2 regions of the Dietzia sp. SL131 genome follow, and region 2 is predicted to be linked to the other one. Evidence: predicted binding sites of a transcription regulator. Region 2 holds the regulator's gene; the other holds the start of a gene.
What was found. Region 2 encodes LexA, which represses DNA repair genes until DNA is damaged. Its sites were predicted from a motif close to CGAACANNTGTTCG; they were not measured.

Region 1: OVA21_RS14105 (HNH endonuclease signature motif containing protein) is a predicted target of LexA. The motif match lies at 2,970-2,983, and genes of this name have one in related genera.

Annotation. Positions count from the first base shown of each region.
Region 1 covers NZ_JAPPRI010000003.1:2,816,232-2,827,719, reverse strand. Annotated here, with positions in the region: gene OVA21_RS14110 (NYN domain-containing protein) at 1-1,262, shown strand, start outside; gene OVA21_RS14105 (HNH endonuclease signature motif containing protein) at 1,288-2,928, opposite strand; gene OVA21_RS14100 (SRPBCC domain-containing protein) at 3,082-3,576, opposite strand; gene OVA21_RS14095 (alpha/beta hydrolase) at 3,609-4,820, opposite strand; gene OVA21_RS14090 (PspA/IM30 family protein) at 4,858-5,796, opposite strand; gene OVA21_RS14085 (hypothetical protein) at 5,868-7,319, opposite strand; gene OVA21_RS14080 (hypothetical protein) at 7,744-9,132, shown strand; gene OVA21_RS14075 (NUDIX hydrolase) at 9,251-9,760, shown strand; gene OVA21_RS14070 (hypothetical protein) at 9,836-10,471, shown strand; gene OVA21_RS14065 (copper chaperone PCu(A)C) at 10,468-11,130, shown strand; gene OVA21_RS14060 (Dyp-type peroxidase) at 11,123-11,488, shown strand, end outside.
Region 2 covers NZ_JAPPRI010000003.1:1,447,588-1,459,075, reverse strand. Annotated here, with positions in the region: gene OVA21_RS07610 (malate synthase G) at 1-855, opposite strand, end outside; gene dapF (diaminopimelate epimerase) at 975-1,865, shown strand; gene hflX (GTPase HflX) at 1,918-3,366, shown strand; gene lexA (transcriptional repressor LexA) at 3,406-4,116, opposite strand; gene OVA21_RS07590 (hypothetical protein) at 4,306-4,740, shown strand; gene nrdR (transcriptional regulator NrdR) at 4,852-5,307, shown strand; gene hrpA (ATP-dependent RNA helicase HrpA) at 5,318-9,232, opposite strand; gene OVA21_RS07575 (hypothetical protein) at 9,284-9,472, opposite strand; gene OVA21_RS07570 (hypothetical protein) at 9,522-10,214, shown strand; gene OVA21_RS07565 (potassium channel family protein) at 10,189-10,848, opposite strand; gene OVA21_RS07560 (potassium channel family protein) at 10,925-11,488, opposite strand, start outside.

The DNA of each region.
Region 1 (11,488 bases), 1.4 Mb from region 2:
GCCCGCACCGGTATCAGCGCACTCTTCGCGTGATCGAGGGCGTGCAGCTGCGCGCCGGCCAGTTGATCGAGTGGGGTGAGAGACGAACCCAGAAGGCGGTCGACACCCTCCTCGTCGCCGACATGATCCAAGCCGCCTACAAGGGCCAGTGTTCGGACATGGTCCTGGTCACCGGGGACGCCGACATGATCCCCGGCGTGCGGGTGGCGGTCGACGCCGGTGTCCGGATGCACCTCGTGGGTTTCGGCTGGGATTCGATTTCCTCGGCGCTGCGACACGCCTGCGACACCACGACCGTGCTCGATCCCCGCACCGACTTTCACGACGCCATGCAGATCAGGGTCCTCGAGGGCCCCATCCCCCCGAAGGTCAGGACCCCGACGGCGCCTCCGGTGCATCCGGGGGAGGATGGCCACGAGACCGAGGAGTCGGTGGGGATGGCCGACGTCGTCCTGCGCTCGGATCGCGCCTCGGCCACCTCGGTGGCCGACGAGACCCGCCTGACGGCCGCCGAGGAGGAGCGTGCGGCCGATGCGGAGGAGTTGGCGGCGGACGAGCAGGAATGCGCGGCGAGAGCCGAGTCCGAGCCGCCCGCGCCGGAGGCCGGGGATTCCGCGCAGAAACCAGCCGAATCGCCGACGGCCGGTAAGGTCCCCACGCCTGGCGCGCCGTCTAAGCCCGAGAGTGCACAGGGCCCGGGGCCGTCGCCCGCGCAGCTGGCCAAGCAGAGCGGCAAGCCCGAGAAGGCAGAGAAGCGTGACAAGGTGGGCGAGCCCGAGCGGCCCGGCCCGGCCGAGGCGTCCCCCGAGGCCGCCGAGGCGCACCCGGGCCCCCAGCCGCCGGCGCAGTCCTCCCGGGTCGCTCCCCAGTTCGCGGGCTCGGTCCAGAAGCCCTCGGACCCGGGCGCGGAGCCCAACGGGTCGTCGCGGCCGAACCCGTCGATGATGGCTCCCCATCGTCGGCCGCTGAGGTCGAAGTTCGTGCCGCTCCCTGACGAGGTCTGGACCTCGTCCGGTGAGCAGACCCCCTTCGACGTGGGCCAGCAGTACGCCACGTGGTGGTACGAGCGGGCCGCCACAGAGAGTCAGCGGGACCAGGCGCATCTCCTCTCGGGCGGCGTGCTTCCCCCGGGGATCGACCGCCCGTTGTTGCAGTTCGCCTGCCAGATGCTCAACGAGTTCACCCTGACGGAAGCCCAGCGGGTTCGCCTGCGAGACGGGTTCCACGAGGGGATCCGGGCAGTCCTGCTCAAGCACCGCTGACTCCTTCCCGCCCGCCGCGCGCCGGTCAGAAGGGCGGTGGGTCGGGGTCGTGGTGGTGGTCGGGTGGGGTGTCTGGTGGTGGGGCCATGGTGTTGGCTTTGCGTTCGGCGGCCAGGGTTAGGGCGCGTCGGTACCAGTGGGTGCTCTGGGGTCGGGGGTTGAGCCAGGGGCGGCGTGGGGGCGGGATGTCGGCGTCGGGGTCGGCCCTGGTGTCGGTCGCAGCCCCGGTGCCGGTGTCGGTGGTGTGGCGGCGCCAGCGTGCGAGGGGCCCGTCGGGGTGGGTGGTGAGGGTGTGTCCGGTGTCGGTGGTGACGGTCAGGGTGCCGTCGGGGGCGAGTTGGTAGTGCCAGTTGTGGAAGGTTTTGAAGCGGTGGTGGTTGCGGCACATGGCGGCGAGGTTGTTCTCGAGGGTCAGTCCGCCACGGGTGGGATCTGTGTGGTTGAAGGGGCGGACGTGGTCGATGTCGCAGACGTCGGCGGGGACGGAGCAGCCGGGGTGGCGGCAGGTGCCGTCGCGTAGGCGGATGCGGTGGGCCAGTCGGTCGCTGATGCGGTAGCGGTGGGCGTGGTGGGGGTTGTCTGCGGCGCCGGGTGCGGTGTCGGGCACGGTGATGGTGGCGCCGGTGCTGCGGGTGAGTAGTTCGATGAGGGCGTCGATGGTGGCCGGGCCGCCTCGGGGGAGGTAGACCTCGGTTTCGCCGTCGGGGCCGGGGGGTGCGAGCACGGTGATGGTGGGGCGGATCTGGGTGGCCGGCGGGCGGTGACCCGCACCCGCACCCGCACCCGCGCTCGTACCCGTGCCTTCGCCTGTGCTGCTGTCGGGGCCGGTGCCGGGGTGGCCGAGGATGGCGGTGACGAGGGCGTCGGCGCGCAGTTCGTCCATGCTGCGGATGTTGTCGGTGTCGAGGGTGTCGGCGCCGTGGCGGCGGGTGGTCTCGACGCGGGTGCGGGTGTCGCGGTGGCGTTGGTCGGTGGCCCTGGTCTGCAGCAGGGTGTGGATGGCGAAGGCTTCGGTGGCGGTGAGGTGGGCGGTGAGGTCGGCCATGCCGTCCGGGCTGCGGCGCAGGGTGATGCGGCGTTCGCGGACCGCGGCGGTGCGGCGCTGGCGTACGCCGTCGGGGTCGTGGGCGGCGATGATGCGGTCGGTGTGGGCCAGGATCGCGTCGCGTCCGGGGCGTCTGCCGGCGGCCAGAGCGGCCAGGAGCCAGTCGATGACCTCGCGGTGGACGGCGTCGCGGTGCAGGGAGTCCACGGTGCGCATGTGGCGTGCGAGCAGCGTGGCGGTGGCTTCGTCGAGGCGGCCGGTGTCCATGGCCTCGACGAGACAGGGGAACTTGGTGACCAGGGTGATGGCCAGGGTGAGCAGGCTGCGGGCGCGGTTGTGGTGGACGCCGTAGGTGGCGACGATCTCACTTGTGGCGATGGTCAGTGGGTCGATGACGGCGTGTTCGGGGCGTTGGTCCAGGCCGGGGCCGTAGCCGGCGGCGATGTCGCGCAGTTCCTGTTCCTCGCGGCAGGTGGCCCACAGGTCGTGGCAGGCGCGCAGTCGGGCGGCGGCCGCGCGGTTCTCGGCGTGCAACGCGGCCAGGGCTGCGGAGCTGGCGGCGGTGACGGCGGGACTGCCGGCCACCGCTCCGGCATCATCCCCGGTAGTCGCCTCCCGCATGTGCACCCCCTTGCCGGCGGTTGCCCGCCACGACCCTGCTTCGCCTATGTGTTCGATTGGGGAAACACTAGCAAGGGGGTCCGACATGAGTCTCTCACCTGCGAAAACAGGTGGAGGGCGCGCAGTCGACGACCGCAGCGGCAGCCAACCGCCTCAGCCGCCCAGCAACGCCCGGTAGTGGTCGGCCAGCGCGGGGTGGTAGTCGGGGGAGAAGCGCAGGGCCTCCGGATCGCGGCCCGCCTCGGCCTCGACCAACCGGTCCAGATAAAAGTCCCACCCGGGACCGATGTCGGACGCGGACTCGGCGTCCGCGATGTCCTGTTCCAGGGAGATGGTGACCTCGTCGTCGTCACCCTCGATGCGCACGGTGACCACCCAGCCGTCGGGACCGATCCTGACGACGACGAGGTTCGGCGCCTCACACCGCAGTACTCCGACGGTCTCGGCGGGCGAGCCCTCCTCGGCGGACATCGTCATCTCGACGGTTCCCGACGCCGGGTCGCCCGACCACGACCCGATCCAGCGCGCGGTGCGGGCCGGATCGGTGACGGCCGCCCACGCCTCCTCCCGGGACAGTGGCAGTCGGCGGGGGAAGACAACGGCACCCGAGGGGGCGAGATATCCGGAGGCCCGGGGTGTGGTGGCCATGGCGACTCCTCACGTGAGGGACGCCGCGGTGGTCAGCGCAGCGCTGGCATCAGCGTATCGCGCATCGGGGCGACGAAACGCCCGAAGTTATCCCAGTTGTGCAGGCCGGTGGGGAGGTAGTCGACCCGGGCGTCGATGCCCAGTTCATCGAGCCGCCGGTCCATCTCCACGGTGCAGGCGTGTGTGGCGACCTCGAGCCCCGCACCCTGGGTGAACCGCAGCAGGTCGCGGCCATTGCGGTCCCATTCGCCGGCATCGGGTCGGCCGGTGGCGGTGGCGAAGTAGAGGGCCTTGCCCCTGAGCTTCTCGGCGTGGAGGAGCCCGTCGTTGTCCCGGTAGGCGGGGTCGGTGCGCGGGCCCCACATGTTGGCGATGTCACCGCCGCGGGTCTCGGTGACGATCTTGGCGAGGATGAACCCGAGATCGTCGCGCGCCGTGTAGCACCCGGCGATCGCGCCCACTGCGTCGTACAGGTCGGGGCGCAGCTCGGCGATGGTGACGGCGCTCGCCGCGCCCATCGACAGGCCCGCCATACCGCGCTTGCCGTTGAAGGGGATGTCGCCGGCCTCGAGCAGCGGTCGGAGCTCGTCGGTGAGGAAGGTCTGCCACTTGTTGCGGCTCAGGACCGGGTCATCGCGCTGCCAGTCGGCGTGCAGGGAACCGTCCGCGCGGGCGGGCATGACGAGCGTGACGTGCTCACCGGCGAAGGTGCGCTCGACCCCGCCGGGCAGGAGCCACCCGCTCGGCGAGGGGGAGTCCACGCCGTCGAGGAGGTACAGCATCGGTGCCGGGGCGTCGGTGGCCGGGCGCCAGATCTCCACCGGCAGGACGCGGTTCATCGACTTCGACGCCACCCACCAGCGTTCGAAGCGGGGATCGCCGCCGGCCACCAGGGGGTCGCCGATCTCCACGCGCCGCACTTTGCTGACGGCGACGGGCTCGGACTCCATGCCGATCGGCGGGGTGGCGGCGGTGTTCTGCGAGCCGGTGCCCAGTGGCGGGAGGGTGCCCGAGCCGGTCAGCGAGTCCGTACCGGTGGATCCGGTGGAACCGATCGTCGCCGCGCCCGCGGCCGCGCTCGAGGGGTCGACGCTCCCTCCGGCCGCCGTCAGTGATCCGATACCCGGCGAGGAACTGCCGGGCAGGGACTGCGCGAGGGCCGGGGCCGCCGTCCCGCCGACCAGCGCCGCGGCCAACGCGGAAGCGAGCAGCGGCAGGACACGGGGCGTGCGGTGAATGGTCACCGTGACACGATATGTCGCCCGCGTTGCGAGCAGGAATCTACTCCCTGGTGTCCCGGGGGAGCGTGGGCCCGGAGAGGTCCTCGGGGCTCGGCTGGTCGGTCGCCTCGTCGGGATCCCTCGGGGCCTCCGGGTCCGCCTGGCCGGGCGCCCCGGCCTGGCCGGTGGACGACGCGGCCGGCGACCCCGCCGACGACCCGGACTGCCCCTCGCCTCCGGTGAGCTGGCGGTCGGCACCGGAGTCGGAACCCGAGTCGAGCCCCATCGAGGCGCGGATCTGCTCGAGCTTGCTCTTGCCCTCGGATTCGCGCGTGAACGCGGCGGCGTCGAGCTGTGCGGTCGATGTTGCGCCGGTCGCCTCGGCGAGCTCCTGCTTGCCCAGTGCGGTGGTGTAGCGGCCCTCGATCTTGGCGCGGATCTCGTCGAAGGTCGGGGAGTTGCCGCCGCCGGCGCCCTGCAGGGAGGTCATGGACTCGGTGGTCCGGTGCTGCATCTCGGCCTGGGTGGCCTGCAGGAGCAGCTGATCCTCCTGCGCCAGTGTCTCGCGCAGCCGCTGTTCGGACTCCTTCACCGCCTGCTTGGCCTGCTCTGCGGCCTGCACCGCCTGGCCGTGCAGCTGCTTGGTGTGGTCGAGGTCCTGCTCCAGTGCCACCAGCCGCCCGGCGAGCTGCTCGGCCTGGGTGTCGAACTGCTGGGCGCGGGCGGTGTCGCCCTCAGCGCGCGCCTGCTCGGCCACCTGCAGCGTCTGACGGATCTGTCCCTGCACCTCCTCGAGCTGCCGCGACTTGGTGCCCATGGCGATCTCGAGCTGCTTGGCGTTGCCGATCACCGCGGCCGCCTGGTCGGACACCGACTTGTGCTGGTCGCGCGCGTGGTTCATCGCCTGATGAACGAGGATCTTGGGGTCCGCGTTGTCGTCGACCGACTTGTCCAGCGAGGCCTTGAGGTAGTTCCAGCCCTTGGCGAAGGGGTTCGGCATGGCGGCGTCCTTTGATGTCTCGGTGTCAGGGGTCGGTGTCAGGTGTCCCGACGGCGGTGCGGTGCGTGTTCCTACCTCTTGACGGTACCGATCAGCGCGGCCACCGGCAGGGCGGTCCGCGGCAGGTACGGCTGACGCCACAGTCCGCCGGATGCCGCTCCCGACGACTCGTGCTGCCACTGGACGTCCACCTGCGGCCGGCCCACGTTGAGGTCGTGGACCATCAGCGCGGCGAGCAGGGCGGCGGAGGTGTCGGGCGCGAAGATCTCGATGCCGAAGGCGTAGGCGCCCTTGTAGGTGGCCGCGAGGATCTTGTTCTTGGTCACCGAGTGGGTGTCGGTGGCGGGGGCGACGTTGATCGAGACGGTGTGTCCGTCGGCGAACGCGGTGGTGGCGCGCCAGCGCTGCACCCGCTTGGCCAGGGTGTAGTTGGGGCCCTGCTGGGGTACGAGGGCGTCGTGCACCGCCGGGCCGTGGCCGGCCGGGTAGTTGCGGGCGAAGACCTTGCCGCGGGCGACGGAGCCGACGAGTCGCTTGACGTCGGTGATCTTGCGCGACGCGAGTGCCGCGTTGGCGGCGTCCCTCACGTCGGCGGGGACGACGAAGGTGTCCATCGGGGTGGCGAGGTAGGCGAGCGCGGTGGCGGTGTTGTCGCGGAGGAGGTCGACGACGAGGGCGTCCGCCGCGGAGGAGAGCTGGACGTGGGTTCCGCCGTCCGCGTAGAAGTAGCTGCCCACGGTGAGCGGTGCGGGGGCCGCGGCCCTGGCCCACGCCGCGAGTTCGGGGAGCTGGGTGAGCAGGTCGATGCCGGGGCGGCCGTCCGGCCCGGTGGGGACGTGCAGGCGCCCCGCGAACGTCGAGGCCTCCCCGCGGAAGCGATCCCACGCGGGGCTCGACGGCAGGTCGACGCCCATCACGTCGGCACCCCACTGCAGGAGGCGGCGAGCAGGTCCCATCTCCGAGCCGAGGCCCAGGACGAGCATGGCGCGGCCGGGCAGGGAGAGCCACTGGGGATTGTCCTGCACGAGCTTCAGTGCGGCGGCGCAGCTCGGCTCGATCACGCCCGCCGAGACCCATGTGTCCAGCCGGGCGCGCAGGAGGTCGCCGGTCAGTTCCTCGCCGCGGAAGGGGATGGACAACTCGCGGACCGGGGTCGCCGTGCCCTGGATCGTGTCCGTGGCCGGCGTGGTGGTGGGGGCGACGACGGCGAGGTAATCCGACATCGGGGTCTCCACGGATTGCCCGGCTGTGTCGTGCACGCCGACCATGCGGGACTGCAGCGACTCGAGGGCGGCCCGCGCGACACCGTCCCAGACCGCCGGGTCGGAGACACCGATGCGCACGAGCTCGGTGAAGGGATCGATGTACCCCTTACGCCAGTCCTTGATCCGGTGGACACGCTCGGAGGCGGCCGGGTCCACGGTGGCGAGTGCGTCGGCGACGACGTCCTTGGCCAGCCGTCCGGTCGAGCGGTTCCCGGAGGAATCGGTGGGGAAGAGGACTCCGGTGGTGCTCGATGCCATGACGCTCCTGATAATCGGGGACGATGCGAGGTTAACCTCAACTTCGGTCGGCGTGGTTTAACTCCGCCCAGTCTTGGACTCCTTGACGGCGCCACCACCCGAATGTGTGATTAAACTCACCTAACGGGCAATTGCCAGTAATCAGTTAAAGCGAGTTTATTTCCTAATATTTACATATGCCGAGGTCGTGGGCCGAGAACGCCAGTGTGGGGCCCGATTTGGCGTCTAGCTGCGAGGTTGGCCAACCGCCCATCGTTGGCGTGTTGCTGTGTCATAGAAGAGCGTGGTGTAACAGCCCTGAGTATTACCTCGATATGGTGATGACACGATCGAACGGCGGGTGGTCAAGGCCACGTGCCGGGCCGGCGAGCAGGGGGAGATTCCGAATCGCCGCGTCGTCAACGACAACAGGAAGGCATTTCCTATGAAGAACTCGAAGCGGATGCTGGCCGTCATCGCGGCCTCCGGACTCGCGCTCGGCACCATGCCGGGTGTCGCCAATGCTCAGAGCGTCGAGGCGGGCCTGGGCCTCGGCCTAGCCGCTGGCTCCGTCGCACTGGGTCTCGGTCTCGGCCTCGAGGCCGGCTCCGACAACGAGCTTCCCGGCTCGAGCGAGCTCACCGGTTCGCTGGACGGCCTCGGTACCGATTCGCTCGAGGGTGGCTCGACCGAGCTGACCGGTTCGCTTGACGACATCACCGGATCTGCTTCGGGCGGTTCCTCTGACCTGGACCTGGGCTCGGTCACCGAGGGTTCGTCTGACCTGGACCTGGGCTCGGTCACCGAGGGTTCGTCTGACCTGGACCTGGGCTCGGTCACCGAGGGTTCGTCTGACCTGGACCTGGGCTCGGTCACCGAGGGTTCGTCTGACCTGGACCTGGGCTCGATCACCGAGGGTTCTTCGGACCTGGACTTGGGCTCGCTGACCAACCTGACCGGCTCGCTCACCGACCTGGACCTGGGCTCGATCACCGAGGGTTCGTCTGACCTGGACCTGGGCTCGCTCACCGAGGGTTCGTCTGACCTGGACCTGGGCTCGCTCACCGAGGGTTCGTCTGACCTGGACCTGGGCTCGATCACCGAGGGTTCTTCGGACCTGGACCTGGGCTCGGTCACCGAGGGTTCGTCTGACCTGGACCTGGGCTCGGTCACCGAGGGTTCGTCTGACCTGGACCTGGGCTCGCTCACCGAGGGTTCGTCTGACCTGGACCTGGGCTCGGTCACCGAGGGTTCGTCTGACCTGGACCTGGGCTCGCTCACCGAGGGTTCGTCTGACCTGGACCTGGGCTCGGTCACCGAGGGTTCGTCTGACCTGGACCTGGGCTCGCTCACCGAGGGTTCGTCTGACCTGGACCTGGGCTCGGTCACCGAGGGTTCCTCCGACCTGGACCTGGGCTCGCTCACCGAGGGTTCCTCCGACCTGGACCTGGGCTCGATCACCGAGGGTTCTTCGGACCTCGACCTGGGCTCGGTCACCGGCTCGCTTGACAGCATCCTCCCCGAGCTGACCGGTTCGCTCAACGGCGGCTCCGAGAACCTCGGCTCCGGCGACATTAACCTGGGTTCCGCCTTCGAGGGTTCTGAGAGCGGCTCCGGCGCGAACGGCTCCAGCGAGGAGGCGCTCGCCCTCGGTTCGCTGGCCGCGGTCAGCATCGGCGTCGGCCTGGCCGTCTCCGGTGGCGTCAACATCCCGGCGCTCCCCGAGATCAACGTCGGCCTGGTCTGCAACCTGCCGCCGGCGGCTATCGACTTCCTCAAGGACAACGGCTCCATGGAGCAGGATGAGTGCGAGCCCGAGGAGGAGCAGAACTGAGGTTCTGCCCCCTCCACCGCTGACTGAGTCAGCGACCGGATAGCACTCCGGCGATCCCCCGTCGACCACACGGTCGGCGGGGGATCCGCCATTTCGGCCCCCGGATACGCTCTCCGACATGGCCACCCCCGACTTCGTCCTCGAACTCCGCAAGCACGTGGGCACCGCCCCGCTGTGGCTGGCCGGAGCTACCGCGGTCATCCGGGACCCCGAGAGCGCCCGCGTGCTCCTGGTCCGGCGCAGTGACAACGGCTGGTGGACCCCCGTCACCGGCATCGTCGACCCCGGCGAACACCCCGCCGACGCCGCCGTCCGCGAGGCCCACGAAGAAGCCGCCGTGACCATCCGCGTCGACCGCGTCGCCTCCATCGGCGTCTCCCGCATGGTCACCTACGACAATGGCGACCGCGCCCAGTACATCGACCACACCTTCGCTTGCACCTACCTGAGCGGCGACCCGCACCCCGCCGACGGCGAGAACACCGACGTCCGCTGGTTCGACGTCGACGACCTGCCCGAGATGCGACCCCACATGCTCGCCCGGATCGACGCCGGGCTGGCGGACGAGGAACGCGCCCGCATCGTCACCACCACCGAGGGCGACGCCACCGGAGACTCCCCCGCCTGAACGGCCACGGCTGATCCATATGACTCCCGCCACCTCCGGATACTGGTCACACCCCCCGGGGCATAGAATCGAGCCATGTCCGCCGACCGCCTACGCGCCGAGGTCCCGCCCGCGGTGACCGCGGTCGTGGGCATCGTGGTGGCGCTGGTCAGCGGCGTGTTCGGCATCAGCGCCCACGGACTGGCCGCCGGCGCGCTCGCGGGCCCGCCCACGGTTGGCCAGATCCTCGCCGTCGCGGCCACGAGCGCGGGAATCGGTGCACTCGCCGCATCCGTCGCCCGCCGCCGGACCCCCGTCCTCGCCGCCGCGGCCGGCCTGATCGCGGGGCAGGGACTCGTCCACCTCGTACTGGCCTCCGGCCACACCCACGGCGCCACCGGCACGACCGGTGTGCTCGGCCACCACGCCACGGACCCGGCAGCGCTCCGGGCCGCGATGGACGGCGTCGGCCCCGCCCCGGCATCCTCCGCGGCAGCACTACTCACCCCGGGAATGCTGGGCGCCCACGTGGCAGCGATCGCCACCACGCTCGCGCTCGTCGCGATCCTCTCCGGGACACTGTCCTGGTTGGCGGCTCGGATACCGCCCATGGTGGAGACGGCCCACCTCGTCGTCGTCGCCCGACTCCTGGCCTCCTACGACGCCGACACCCCCCGCGGACGGTTCCTCCTGGCCCGCGGGGGAACCCGCGCGCCGCCCGTGGCCGTGTGACCACCACCCGCACCGGTACGCGCCCCGCGCTGCCGGGCGATCACACACACCACACCGAGGACACCCACACCATGCGTACCCACACCCGTGCCGCCTTCGCCGCGGCCTGCGCACTCGCGCTCGCCCTCACCGTCACGGCCTGCGCGACCGACGACACCGACATCACGAACGCCGACACCACGACCGCCGCCGCGGCCGACACCGCCGACTCAACCGCCGACTCAACGGCCCCGACGACCGTGACCTTCGACGACGGCTGGGCCAAGGCCACCGGCACGGAGATGACCGGCGTCTTCGGCACCATCACCAACCCCGGCGACACCGACCTGCACCTGATCGGTGTCGAGAGTGACCTCGGCGGCAGCGCCGAACTGCACGAGACCGTCCCCGGCGGCAGCGGGATGATGATGCAGGAACGCGAGGACGGCTTCGTCATCCCCGCCGGCGGCGAGCTGGTCCTGCAGCCCGGCGGCAACCACATCATGCTCATGGAGCTGGGGCGCCCCATCACCACCGGCCAGCAGATCACCCTCACCCTCGAGTTCGACGGCGCCGAGCAGGACGTCACCGTCTCCGCCCGCGACTTCCAGGGCGGGGAAGAGGAGTACGTCGGCGGCGGTCACGGCGAGATGAGCGGGGGCACGAGCCACGATGGCTGAGCAGGCCCGTCGCGGTCTGTCCCGGCGGTCGGTGCTCGGCGGCGGCGTCGCGGCGGCGGTGGGTGCCGGCGTCGTCGGTGGCACCGTCGTCGGCGGTGCCGCGGGGTACGTGGGGCGAGGTGTCGTCGACGACGACGAGGTGATCCGAGACTGGAAGGCGGTCGCCGACTCGCGGGTCGTCGGGACGGCCACCGAACCGTTCCACGGCCCGCACCAGGCCGGCATCACCACGCGACCGCAATCGCATGCCGCGTTCGTGGCGTTCGAGATCGTCCCGGGGGCGACCCGCACGGAGATCCAGGGAGTCCTGCGGGCGTGGTCCCAGGACGTCGCCCGGCTTACCCGGGGGCGAGGCGGA
Region 2 (11,488 bases):
GGTCTTGTCCTCGGCGTCGACGGCGGCGACCGAGTCCTCGAAATCCATGATGGTGGAGACGGCGGACTCCAGGACGACGTCCTTGACGCCGGCGCCGTCGGTCGAGCCGATGGGGGAGTCCGGGTCGATCTGGATCTCGATGTGCAGACCGTTGTTGCACAGCAGGACCGAGGACGGGCTCGAGGGCTCGCCGAGGTAGCCCACGAACTTCTCCGGGGCCGCCAATCGGGTGCTCGACCCGTCGGACACGGTCACCTGCAGGCCTCCGTCGACCACGGCGTAGGCCGTGGAGCCCACGTGGCTGCCCGACGCCAGCGGTGCGGCGTCGTCGAGGAACTCACGGGCCCAGTCGATGACCTTGTCGCCGCGGACCTTGTTGTACCCCGAGCCCTGCTCGGCGCCGTCGGACTCCGGGATCGCATCGGTGCCGTAGAGGGCGTCGTAGAGCGAACCCCAGCGGGCGTTACCCGCGTTGATCGCGAACCGGGCGTTCATGACCGGCACGACGAGCTGCGGGCCGGCGACCGTGGCGATCTCCGCGTCGACGTTCTCGGTCGTGACGGAGACGGACTCGGGCTCGGGAACCAGGTACCCGATCTCCTGCAGGAACGCCTTGTAGACGCCCGGGTCGATCGGCGCCGGGTTCTCGTGATGCCAGGCGTCGATCTGGGACTGCAACCGGTCGCGGGTGTCGAGCAGTTCGCGATTGCGGGGGGCCAGCTCGGTGAAGATCTCGGAGGCGCCCGCCCAGAACGCGTCGGGATCGACCCCGGTGCCCGGGATCGCCTGGGAGTTGACGAAGTCGTACAGGACCTCGTCGACCTGGATTCCGCCGACAGTGATGCGTTCGGACATCGATGCTCTCCTGGAGGTAGGGGACCGTTCTCCAAGTCGACTCTAGTGGGCGTACCGTCCGGCATCATCCGACATTTCCACAGTGCGGAACGGTCCCCGCCGGCGAGTACGATTTCGCCATGACTTCGACGCGCCAGGCCTCGCAGCCCGACGGTATCGCCTTCCTCAAGGGCCACGGCACCCTCAACGACTTCGTGATCCTCCCGGACGATCAGGCCGACCTGGACCTCGACGTGTACCTCGTACGAGCACTGTGCGATCGGCGTGGCGGAATCGGCGCCGACGGAGTCCTGCGGATCGCGACCGCCGGAGCCCTCGTCGACCGCGGCGTGCTCGCGACCCTGCCGCCCGGCGTGGACGGTGCGGACTGGTTCATGGACTACCGCAACGCCGATGGTTCCATCGCGGAGATGTGCGGCAACGGGGTCCGGGTCTTCGTCCACGCCCTCGTCGCGACCGGGAGAGCGGAGGCCGGCTCGATCCCGGTGGGCACGCGGTCAGGGGCCCGCCCCGCCGAGGTCCTCTCACACTCGGGTGTTGACGCGGTGGTGCGGGTGGACATGGGGGAGCCGCGTCTGCTGGGTCTGTCCTCGGCGGAGGTCGGTGGCCGGACCTTCGCGGGACTCGCCGTCGACATGGGCAATCCGCACCTCGCCTGTGTGGTCCCCGATCTGGACGCCGCGGGCCTCGCCGGGCTGCCGGTGCAGGAGGCCCCGGTGTATGACCGGGACTTCTTCCCCGACGGCGTCAACGTCGAGATCGCCACCCCGATGGTGGACGGTCGGGTCTCGATGCGGGTCCACGAGCGGGGATCAGGGGAGACCATGTCCTGCGGAACCGGAATCGTCGCGACCGCGGTCGCCGCGCTGGCCGACTCGGGGGAGGCGACGGGCGACGTCGTCGTGGTGGTCCCCGGCGGCGAGGTGGAGGTCTCACTCACCGAGGCCGGGTCCTCGCTCACTGGGCCGTCCACACTCGTCGCCCGCGGTCATTACCACCGTGGTCGGTAGCACACCGTCTCGCACGGGACACCGGGGGCCCGGTGTGAGAAGATGAACCCGAATGACTACTGATCACACGGCCGCTGACCGGCCGACACGCGACCTCGATCCGTCCATCGGTGATTTTCAGCTCGAGGAGAGATCCTCGATGCGCCGGGTGGCGGGGCTCTCCACCGAACTCCAGGACGTCAACGACGCCGAGTACCGCCAGCTCCGACTCGAACGGGTCGTGCTCGTCGGTGTCTGGACCGAAGGGTCCGCCGCGCAGGCGGACGCCGCGATGGCCGAGCTCGCCCAGCTCGCCGAGACCGCGGGATCGGAGGTGTGCGACGCGCTCATCCAGCGGCGTGACAAGCCCGATGCCGCCACCTACATCGGGTCGGGCAAGGTCAGCGTCCTCAAGGACGTGATCGCCGCGACCGGCGCGGACACCGTCATCTGCGACGGCGAACTCACCCCTGGACAGTTGCTCGCGCTGGAGAAGGCGGTCAACGTGAAGGTCATCGACCGTACCGCGCTGATCCTCGACATCTTCGCGCAGCACGCCACCAGCCGTGAGGGCAAGGCCCAGGTGACCCTCGCCCAGATGGAGTACATGCTCCCCCGTCTGCGTGGGTGGGGCGAGTCGCTGTCGCGCCAGGCGGGCGGTCGTGCCGGGAGCAACGGCGGCGTCGGTCTCCGTGGCCCGGGTGAGACCAAGATCGAGACCGATCGGCGTCGGATCCGCGAGCGGATGGCCCGTCTGCGCCGGGACATCAAGGGGATGAAGCAGGCCCGGGACACCAAACGGCACCGACGGCGTTCCACTCCGGTGCCGTCCATCGCCATCGCCGGCTACACGAACGCCGGGAAGTCGAGCCTGCTTAACAGGATCACCGGAGCCGGCGTCCTGGTTCAGAACGCCCTGTTCGCCACACTCGACCCGACGACGCGCAAGGCCGAGTTGCCTGACGGCAGAGCAGTCGTCTTCACGGACACCGTGGGATTCGTCCGACACCTGCCGACCCAGTTGGTCGAGGCGTTCAGGTCCACACTGGAAGAGGTCGTCGACTCCGAGTTGCTCCTCCACGTCGTGGATGGTTCGGATGCCTTCCCGCTCCGCCAGATCGAGGCGGTGCGCAAGGTGATCAACGAGGTGGTCGAGGAGCAGAACGCGGAGCGGCCTCGGGAACTCCTGGTGATCAACAAGATCGACGCCGCGGATCCCGTGGTCCTCACCGAGTTGCACCACGCGCTGCCCGACGCCGTGTTCGTCTCGGCGGTCACCGGGCAGGGTGTCGACGAACTCCTCGAGCGAATCACGCAGATCGTCGCCTCGGGGGACACCGAGGTGACCCTGTCCGTCCCGTACTCCCGCGGGGACGTGGTGTCGCGGGTCCACGCCGAGGGCGCGGTGGTCGAGGAGGAACACACCCAGGACGGAACCCGGCTGGTGGTCCGCCTGCCCGCGTCCGTGGCCGGCGAACTGGACGAGTTCGCCGCCCGCGGTCCACATGACGGCGCCGCCTGACCCCTTCGGGGACGGGCGGCGCGTCGTTCGAACCGGGACTCAGAGTTTCCGGAACACTGTCACGACCTTGCCGAGGATCGTCGCGTGCTCGCCCGGAATCGGGCTGAACGACGGATTGTGGGGCAGCAACCAGACTCCGCTCGAGTCGTTCCGGAAGGTCTTGACCGTCGCCTCCCCGTCGATCATGGCGGCGACGATCTCCCCGTTGTCCGCGACGTTCTGCCGCCTGACCACCACGTAGTCGCCGTCGCAGATGGCGGCGTCGATCATCGACTCGCCGACGACCTTGAGCATGAACAGATCGCCTGATCCGACGAGGTCCGACGGCAGGGGGAAGATCTCCTCGACGGCTTGCTCCGCGAGGATGGGCCCGCCCGCCGCGATCCGGCCGAGCACGGGGACGTAGACGGGTTCGACCGCGCCGCCCGGACGCTGGGGCTCCGGAGCAGGTGACCGACGGCCCCGTGACTTCTGCCCCGGGACACCGTGGACGTCGACCGCCCGCGGCTTGTGCGGATCCCGCGTCAGGAAGCCCTTCTTCTCCAGCGTGCGGAGTTGATGCGCCACCGACGACGTGGACTGCAAGCCGACCGCGTCCCCGATCTCGCGGATGCTCGGCGGATAGCCACGCTCCTTGACGGTGTCGTGGATGTGGAGCAGAACGCTCTTCTGTCGGTCCGTCAGTGACTCGAAATCGGGCTTCGGCATCTCGTGTGGTCCCTTCGGCGAATGGATGTTCGACGCTGTGATCTGTCTACACCCTAGTGCCACGGGCTGCGGCGCGCCACACACGTGTTCGAAGAAATTCCTCCGTGGATCGTGACTGTGTCGGAGTCGCGTGATACAACTCTAGGGGAGTTCGGATTCGAACAGATGTACTGAGAAACACATACAGGTGTGCGAATCACGATCGCACACCGTATCGAGTAGGGAGCCACCATGACCGTTGTCGAGCTTCAGTCCCACCCACGTCCGGCCGCGCGGTGGACCGAGGTCTGCCCCGACGACCATCGTGGACGGGTCGCGCACCTCGACCGGCCCGGTGACGTGTCGGCGCGGTCCACCCGTGCGCCGCGACGCCCCCTGGCCCGACCGGAGGGCAGCCGGCCCGCCGTCACGTCCTCGCGTGCGGAGAATCTCGTCCGGCCGCGGGTGACCGCCCGTCCGGCCGCCGTCACGTCGGTCGCCCCGGGTCGCCGTGTGCTCGTGCGCCCGGTCTCCACGGACCGCGTGCGGGCGTGCCATGTCGAGGCCCCGGCGTCCACCGGGGTCGTCGACGACGTGCCGGCCTGGGTGCTACTGGCGTGCGGGATCGCATTCGGCGTGATCATGCTTCTCGCAGTGGCCTTCCTCGGTGGACCCGCCTACGCGTGACCGGGCAGCGGGCCTCCTAGAATGGACCGTGGGCGGTTGTATACCGCCCCCGCGTTCCGTCAGGCACGATCCGGGACGCGTGAACTCCGGTCGACGAAGGGCCCCACGGGAATGTACTGCCCGACATGCCACCACGAGGACTCTCGGGTAATCGACTCACGATCCGTCGACGAGGGTCAGGCGATCCGGCGTCGACGGGAGTGCCCCCGGTGTGGACACCGGTTCACGACGCTGGAGACGCCCCTGCTGACGGTTCTCAAGCGGAACGGGGTGACCGAGGCGTTCAGTCGGGACAAGGTCGTCCGGGGTGTCCGCCGCGCGTGCCAGGGACGATCGGTTGACGAGGACGCTCTGCGTCGCCTCGCCCAGCAGGTCGAGGACGCTGTGCGATCCGGCGGTGCGTCCGAGGTTCCCGCCCACGAGATCGGGCTCGCCATCCTGGGCCCTCTGCAGGATCTGGACGAGGTCGCCTACCTGCGGTTCGCGTCCGTGTACAAGCAGTTCAGCTCGGCCGACGACTTCGAAGGCGAGATCATCGCCCTCCGGGAGCGCCGCGCGAGCCGCTGACCGCTCGGCGTCATCGGGATGACCGCGGGGCGAGCGCAGACGCGACCGCCTTGTCGATCCGCTCTGCCGATACCGGCCGTGCGGTACCCAGTGACTGCGCGAACAGCCCCACCCGGTACTCGGCGAGCATCCACCGCAGGTCGCGGCACGCCCGTGCGCCACCCGGCCGCCGTCGCAGCGCGGCGCACGCCTCCTCGACGATCGACTCGGAGCGGTTCAGCTTCGCCGTGAGTTTGCCGTGCCGGGCGGGTGACTTCTCCGCGAGGTCCAACCGGAGGCCGACCGCCCGCACATGTCGCTCCAGATGTGGAAGCACATCCGAGGGATGGCGGGCGAGGAATCCGCGCCCGACGAGGAAGTCCAGCGAGGGACGGACCTCGTCGGCGACGTCTGCCGGCGCCGCCGCCAGACGGCCCGACACGGACTGGGCGGCCATCAGCGCGGGAACCGCCGACGAGATCGCGGACGCCACCGCACCGGGGACCTCCGCCCGCGCAGTGGCCTGGAGTTCGTGGAACTCCGCGACCGTGAGAACCGGTGCGCCCTTTCGCCGGGCGATGATCCGCCCACTCGCGGCGAGCGACGCATCCGAGACCAGGGATTCCATCCCGCCATGCGGGTACTGGGTGAGCGCGAGCCGCTGCTGGACCGGGCGACCGCGCAGAATCGATGCCGTCGAGACCAGGCCGCCCGAGACCAGCGTGAGCACCGCCGACGCCTGGGTGGATCGACGCTCGTCCTCCGTGGCGCACGCCACGAGGTGAATTCCGTCCCCACCGACGCGCAGGGCGGGGTAGACGGTCACCTCGACACCGTCCACCGAGCCGGTGACCGACTGCGGGAGGTCGCCGATGGTGTCGGATGTCCACTCCCGGCAGGGCCCCTTGTCGGGTACCAGACGGGCGTTGAGGGTCGCCCGTACCCTGTCCACCAACCGGGTCCTCAACTGCGCGAGATCCGTTCCGGACGCCACGACCTCGTCGCCGTCGACCACCTCGAAGCGCATCCGGAGGTGGCCCGGTAGCTGGTTCTGATCGAAGTCACGCGGGTCGACCGTGGTACCGATCCGGGCAGACAGCGCTCGCGCGAGAGCCACGGACAAGGGGGCGGACCGGGGCGAGACGTCTCCCGCCAACAGGGACGCGAATTCGGCGGGAGGTGAACACAGTCGGCGCAGATACTTGGGGAGCGTGCGGAGCATCTCCGTGTAGAGCTCCTCCCGCAGCCCCGGCACCAGCCATTCGAACCCGGCGGTGGTGACCGAGGACAGCTGCGGCAGCGGGATGCGCACCGTGATCCCGTCGGTGGTGACGCCCGGATCGAACGCGTACCGCAGTTCGAAACTCCGCTCTCCCTGACGCCAGAGGGGCGGGAAATCGGCGGCATCGGGCACCGCCTCGGAGGTGCGTATGTCCTCGGGGGTGAGACGGAGGGCCTCCTGGTCGCGATGACCACGCTTCTTCCACCAGGACTCCAGATGCCGGCCGGAGGTGATGTCCTCGGGCAGGCGATCGAGATAGAAGGCCACCAATGCCTCGTCGTCGATCACCAGATCCCGACGGCGGCTCCGCGTCTCCAGTTCACGGGCCTGCTCCACGGCCTCGGCGTTCTCGCGGATGACCGGGACCCGGGTGACCAGGCGTCCTTCCACGATCCCGTGGCGGACGAGCATCTCGCGGGCGAGCGGGGCGTCGACCCTGGAGAGCAGGATCCGCCGCGCCTCCACCACGGTCAATCCCAGCAGCAGCACCTTCTCATACGCCATCGCCGCACCCTGGGCGTCCGACCAGTGCGGTTCGGAGTACTGGGTGCGGGTGAGGTGACCCCCGAGTTGTTCGATCCACCCCGGATCGATCCGGGCGACGTCACGCGCCCACAACCGGGACGTCTCGACGAGTTCGGATGCCATCACCCAGCGGGGAGGCTTCCTGGACAGGTCCGACCCGGGGAACACCTGGAACCGGATGCCCCGGGTGCCCCGGAACTCGCGGGTCTCCTCGTCTCGCATACCGACATTGGTGAGCAGACCGGTCAGGACCGCCTTGTGGAGGTCGTCCTCCGCGGCGTGTCCGGACGCGGGATGCCACCCTCGTTCACGGCACATGCTCCGCAGCTGGGAGTTGAGGTCCTGCCACTCTCGGATGCGTAGCCAGTGCAGATACTCGGCCTTGCACATCTTGCGGAAGGCGCTGCCGGACAGCTCACGGCGCTGCTCGGTGATGTACCTCCACAGATTGAGATATCCGAGGAAGTCGGAGGTCTTGTCCGCGAAGCGGCGGTGCAGCAGGTCTGCCTTGTCCCGCTCCTCCGCGGGACGCTCGCGGACGTCCTGCACCGTCAGGGCCGCGACCACCACCAGCACGTCCGACAGCGAACCGTTGCGATGGCCCTCGACCACCATCCGGGCGAGTCGGGGATCGAGGGGGAGTGCCGCCATGTCACGGCCCACCTCGGTCAGGTGAGGGCGCTCGTCGTCGTCGACCCTGACCGCCCCGAGTTCGGAGAGCAGAGTGAGCCCGTCCCGGACGGCCTTGCGGTCCGGGGGTTCCACGAACGGGAAGTCGTCGACGGGGCCGAGGTCCAGATCCGCCATCGACAGGATCACCGAGGCGAGGTTCGTGCGCAGGATCTCCGGGTCGGTGAACTCCGGTCGCGAGTCGAAGTCCTCCTCGGAGTAGAGGCGGATACAGATCCCGTCGGCGACGCGGCCGCAGCGTCCCGCGCGCTGCGCGGCGGAGGCCTGGGACACCGGTTCGATGGGCAGTCGCTGCACCTTCGTCCGGGTGGAGTAGCGGGAGATCCTCGCCAGGCCGGTGTCCACGACGTAACGGATGCCGGGCACGGTCACCGAGGTCTCGGCGATATTGGTCGACAGGACCACCCGCCGGGTGGAATGGGCCCGGAACGCGCGCTGCTGTTCTGCTGCCGTGAGGCGGGCGAACAGCGGGAATATCTCGGTGCCCGGGAACTTCCGGCCCCGCAGCACCTCCTCGGCGTCGCGGATCTCACGCTCACCGGAGAGGAACACGAGTACGTCACCGTCGTCCTCGCGTAGGAGCTCCGCAACGGCGTCGGCGAGCGCGTCGAGGGGATCCAGGTCGACCACGCGATCGGCGTGTACGACCTGAAGGGGCCGGTACCGGACCTCCACGGGATAAGTGCGCCCCGAGACCTCGATGACCGGGGCCGGGCGCCCCTCCGCGCCGGCGAAGTGACGGGCGAAACGGTCCGGGTCGATCGTGGCGGAGGTGATGACGAGTTTGAGGTCCGGGCGACGGGGCAGGATCTGCTTGAGATACCCCAGCAGGAAGTCGATGTTGAGACTGCGTTCGTGGGCCTCGTCGATGATGATCGTGTCGTAGGCCCGCAGCAGCCGGTCACGCCGGATCTCGGCGAGCAGCACACCGTCGGTCATGAGCTTGACCGCGGTCTCGTGGCTGGTGCGGTCGTCGAAGCGGACGGCGGACCCGACCGGGCCACCGATCTCCACCCCGAGCTCGTGCGCGATCCGCTCGGCGACGGAGCGGGCGGCCAACCTCCTCGGCTGGGTGTGGCCGATCATGCCCTTGACCCCGCGCCCGAGTTCCAGGCAGATCTTGGGGATCTGGGTGGTCTTGCCCGACCCCGTCTCGCCGGCGATCACCACCACCTGGTTGTCCCGGATCGCCTCGGCGATCTCGTCCTTGCGGGCGCTGACCGGGAGCTGTTCCGGGTATCGGGGGGTGGGGATCGACTCGGTTCGGCGCCGCACGCGCTCGGCGGCCTCGTCGATCCGCCGTCCGAGGTCATCCAGCTGGTCGACGCGGGCACGACGGACCCTGGACCGGAGACGATGGGCGTCGAGGGTGCCGACATCGTCGAGACGGGCGAGGAGGTCGTTTCGGGCTCGGCGGAGATCGGGGGCGGCTGAGGAGGACGACGGCATGGTGCCGCAAGGATATCGACTCGCATCCCCGGGCTCCGACCGGCGCGGTCCCTAGTCGACGACGCCGTCCCGCCGACTCTGGATCCTCGCGTAGCGCTCGTGCAGCCGCTCCCGCACCTCATCGGGCTCGTAGGACCGCCGACGCCGCTCGGAACGGGCCGCCAGGATCCCCGTGGCGGCCACCCCCGCCGCACCCGCCGCGCCGATCACCTTGAGCCACTGTCGTCCTCTGGGAGCCATACGGCCGAGACTAGGCGGGTACGCACGGGCGGCCTGGCAGGATCGCGGTATGAGCGTCGACACCGTCCCCCTGGCCGCCGCGGCGCACCGCACCCGCACCGGGGACCTCTGGCTCTTCCGCGGCCGGAGCACGGCGGACCGGTTGATCCAGACCCTCACGAACGCGCCCGTCAACCACGTGGGCGTCGCGGTGGTCCTGGACGACATGCCGCCGCTGCTGTGGCACGCCGAGATGGGACGGGCGCTGCCGGACGTGTGGACGGGTCGCCACCAGCGTGGGGTGCAGCTGCATGACCTCGAGTCGGCTGTCCGGCAGTGGGCCGGGCCGTACGGCCAACGAGCGTGGTTCCGCCAGATCTCCCCGGAGGTGGGCGGGGAACACGAGGACGCGCTACTGGAGTCGATCGCCCGGTTGAACGGGGTGTCCTTCCCCTCCGCGGGACGTCTCACCGCGAGGTGGGCACGAGGACGGTGGGCGGCACGCGGGAAGCGGCCGGGCGTCACGGGGCGCAGTGACCGACCGGGGTCCGATGCCGGCGCGGCGATGCGTATGGAGGCGGCCTACTGCGCGGAGGTCGTGGGGGTCACCCTGGAGGCGATGGGTGTACTCCTGCCCGCGGGTGAGGCGAGTTGGTACGACCCCGGCCGTTTCTGGAGCGGCGACGACCTGCCCCTCGCACCGGGATGGGACTACGGACGGGAGATCGCGGTGACGGTCACCCGCCCAGGACGACCTCGCTGATATCGGCCTCGACCTCCTCCGGGGCCACCACGAGCAGTTCGTCGCCGGGCTCGAACGGAACGTCGGGTTCGGGGACGATCACCCGCCCGCCGCGCAGGATCGCGACGAGGGCGGCGTCCCGGGGAAACCGCACCCGCGACACCGACCGCCCCGCCAGCGGGGTCTGGTCCGGCAGCGTCACGCTCACCAGGTTCGCGCCTCCACGGCGCAGGGTCATCAGACGGACCACGTCGCCGACGGAGACCGCCTCCTCGACGACCGAGACGATCAGCCGGGGCGTCGACACCGCCACGTCGACGCCCCAGCGCTCGTCGTAGAGCCACTCGTTGCGGGGATCGTTGACGCGGGCGACGACCCGGGACACCGCGAATTCGGTCTTGGCCAACAGGCTCACCACCAGATTGGCCTTGTCATCACCCGTGGCGGCCACCACCACGTCCGCCGCCTGCACGTCCAACCGTTCGAGGACACTGAGCTCGCAGGCGTCGCCGACCTGTTGATCCGCCCCGTCGACCGGGTCGGCCGAGAACACGGTGGAGCGCTTGTCTATCAGCGTGACGTCATGGCCGCCGGTCACGAGTTCGCGTGCGATCGACCGTCCGACGACACCGGCTCCGGCCACCACCACCCGCATGGTCGCGGAGTACACGGTCCTGGCCGGGGCTCCGGCGAGCAATCCCGAGCCGTCGGCGTAGTCGGGGACGGAATTCTCAGACATCGGAGGGTCCTTCCTGCACCAGGTCGTCCAGTTCCGACACCGTCTGCGAGGGCACGACGATATGGAGGACATCGTCGGCCTGGACGAGCGTGTGAGCGTCCGGGAGGCGGCTCTCGCCGAAGCGGGTGACGGCCGCAGCACGTCCTCCGACCGCGGCCGCGAGCCGGTCGACCGGGACCCCGACCCACGCCGCCGGTGCGTCGAGGGCGACGAGGGACACGGAGTCCGTCTGGTCCCGCCACTCGACGGGACTCGACCCGGCGGTGATGTAACGGACCAGACGACCGGTGGCCCACGGAACCGTGGCGATGGTCGAGATCCCCAGTCGTTCGTAGACCTCTGCGCGCCCCGCGTCGTAGATGCGCGCTATCACCCGGTCGACGCCGAAGGTCTCCCGGGCGACACGCGCGGCGATGATGTTCGAGTTGTCCCCGGAGGACACTGCGGCGAATGCGTCGGCCCCCTCGAGCCCGGCCTCGGTGAGCACCGTCTTGTCGAAGCCCTGGCCGGTCACCGTGCGCCCCGAGAACTCGGCCGACAATCTGGCGAACGCAGC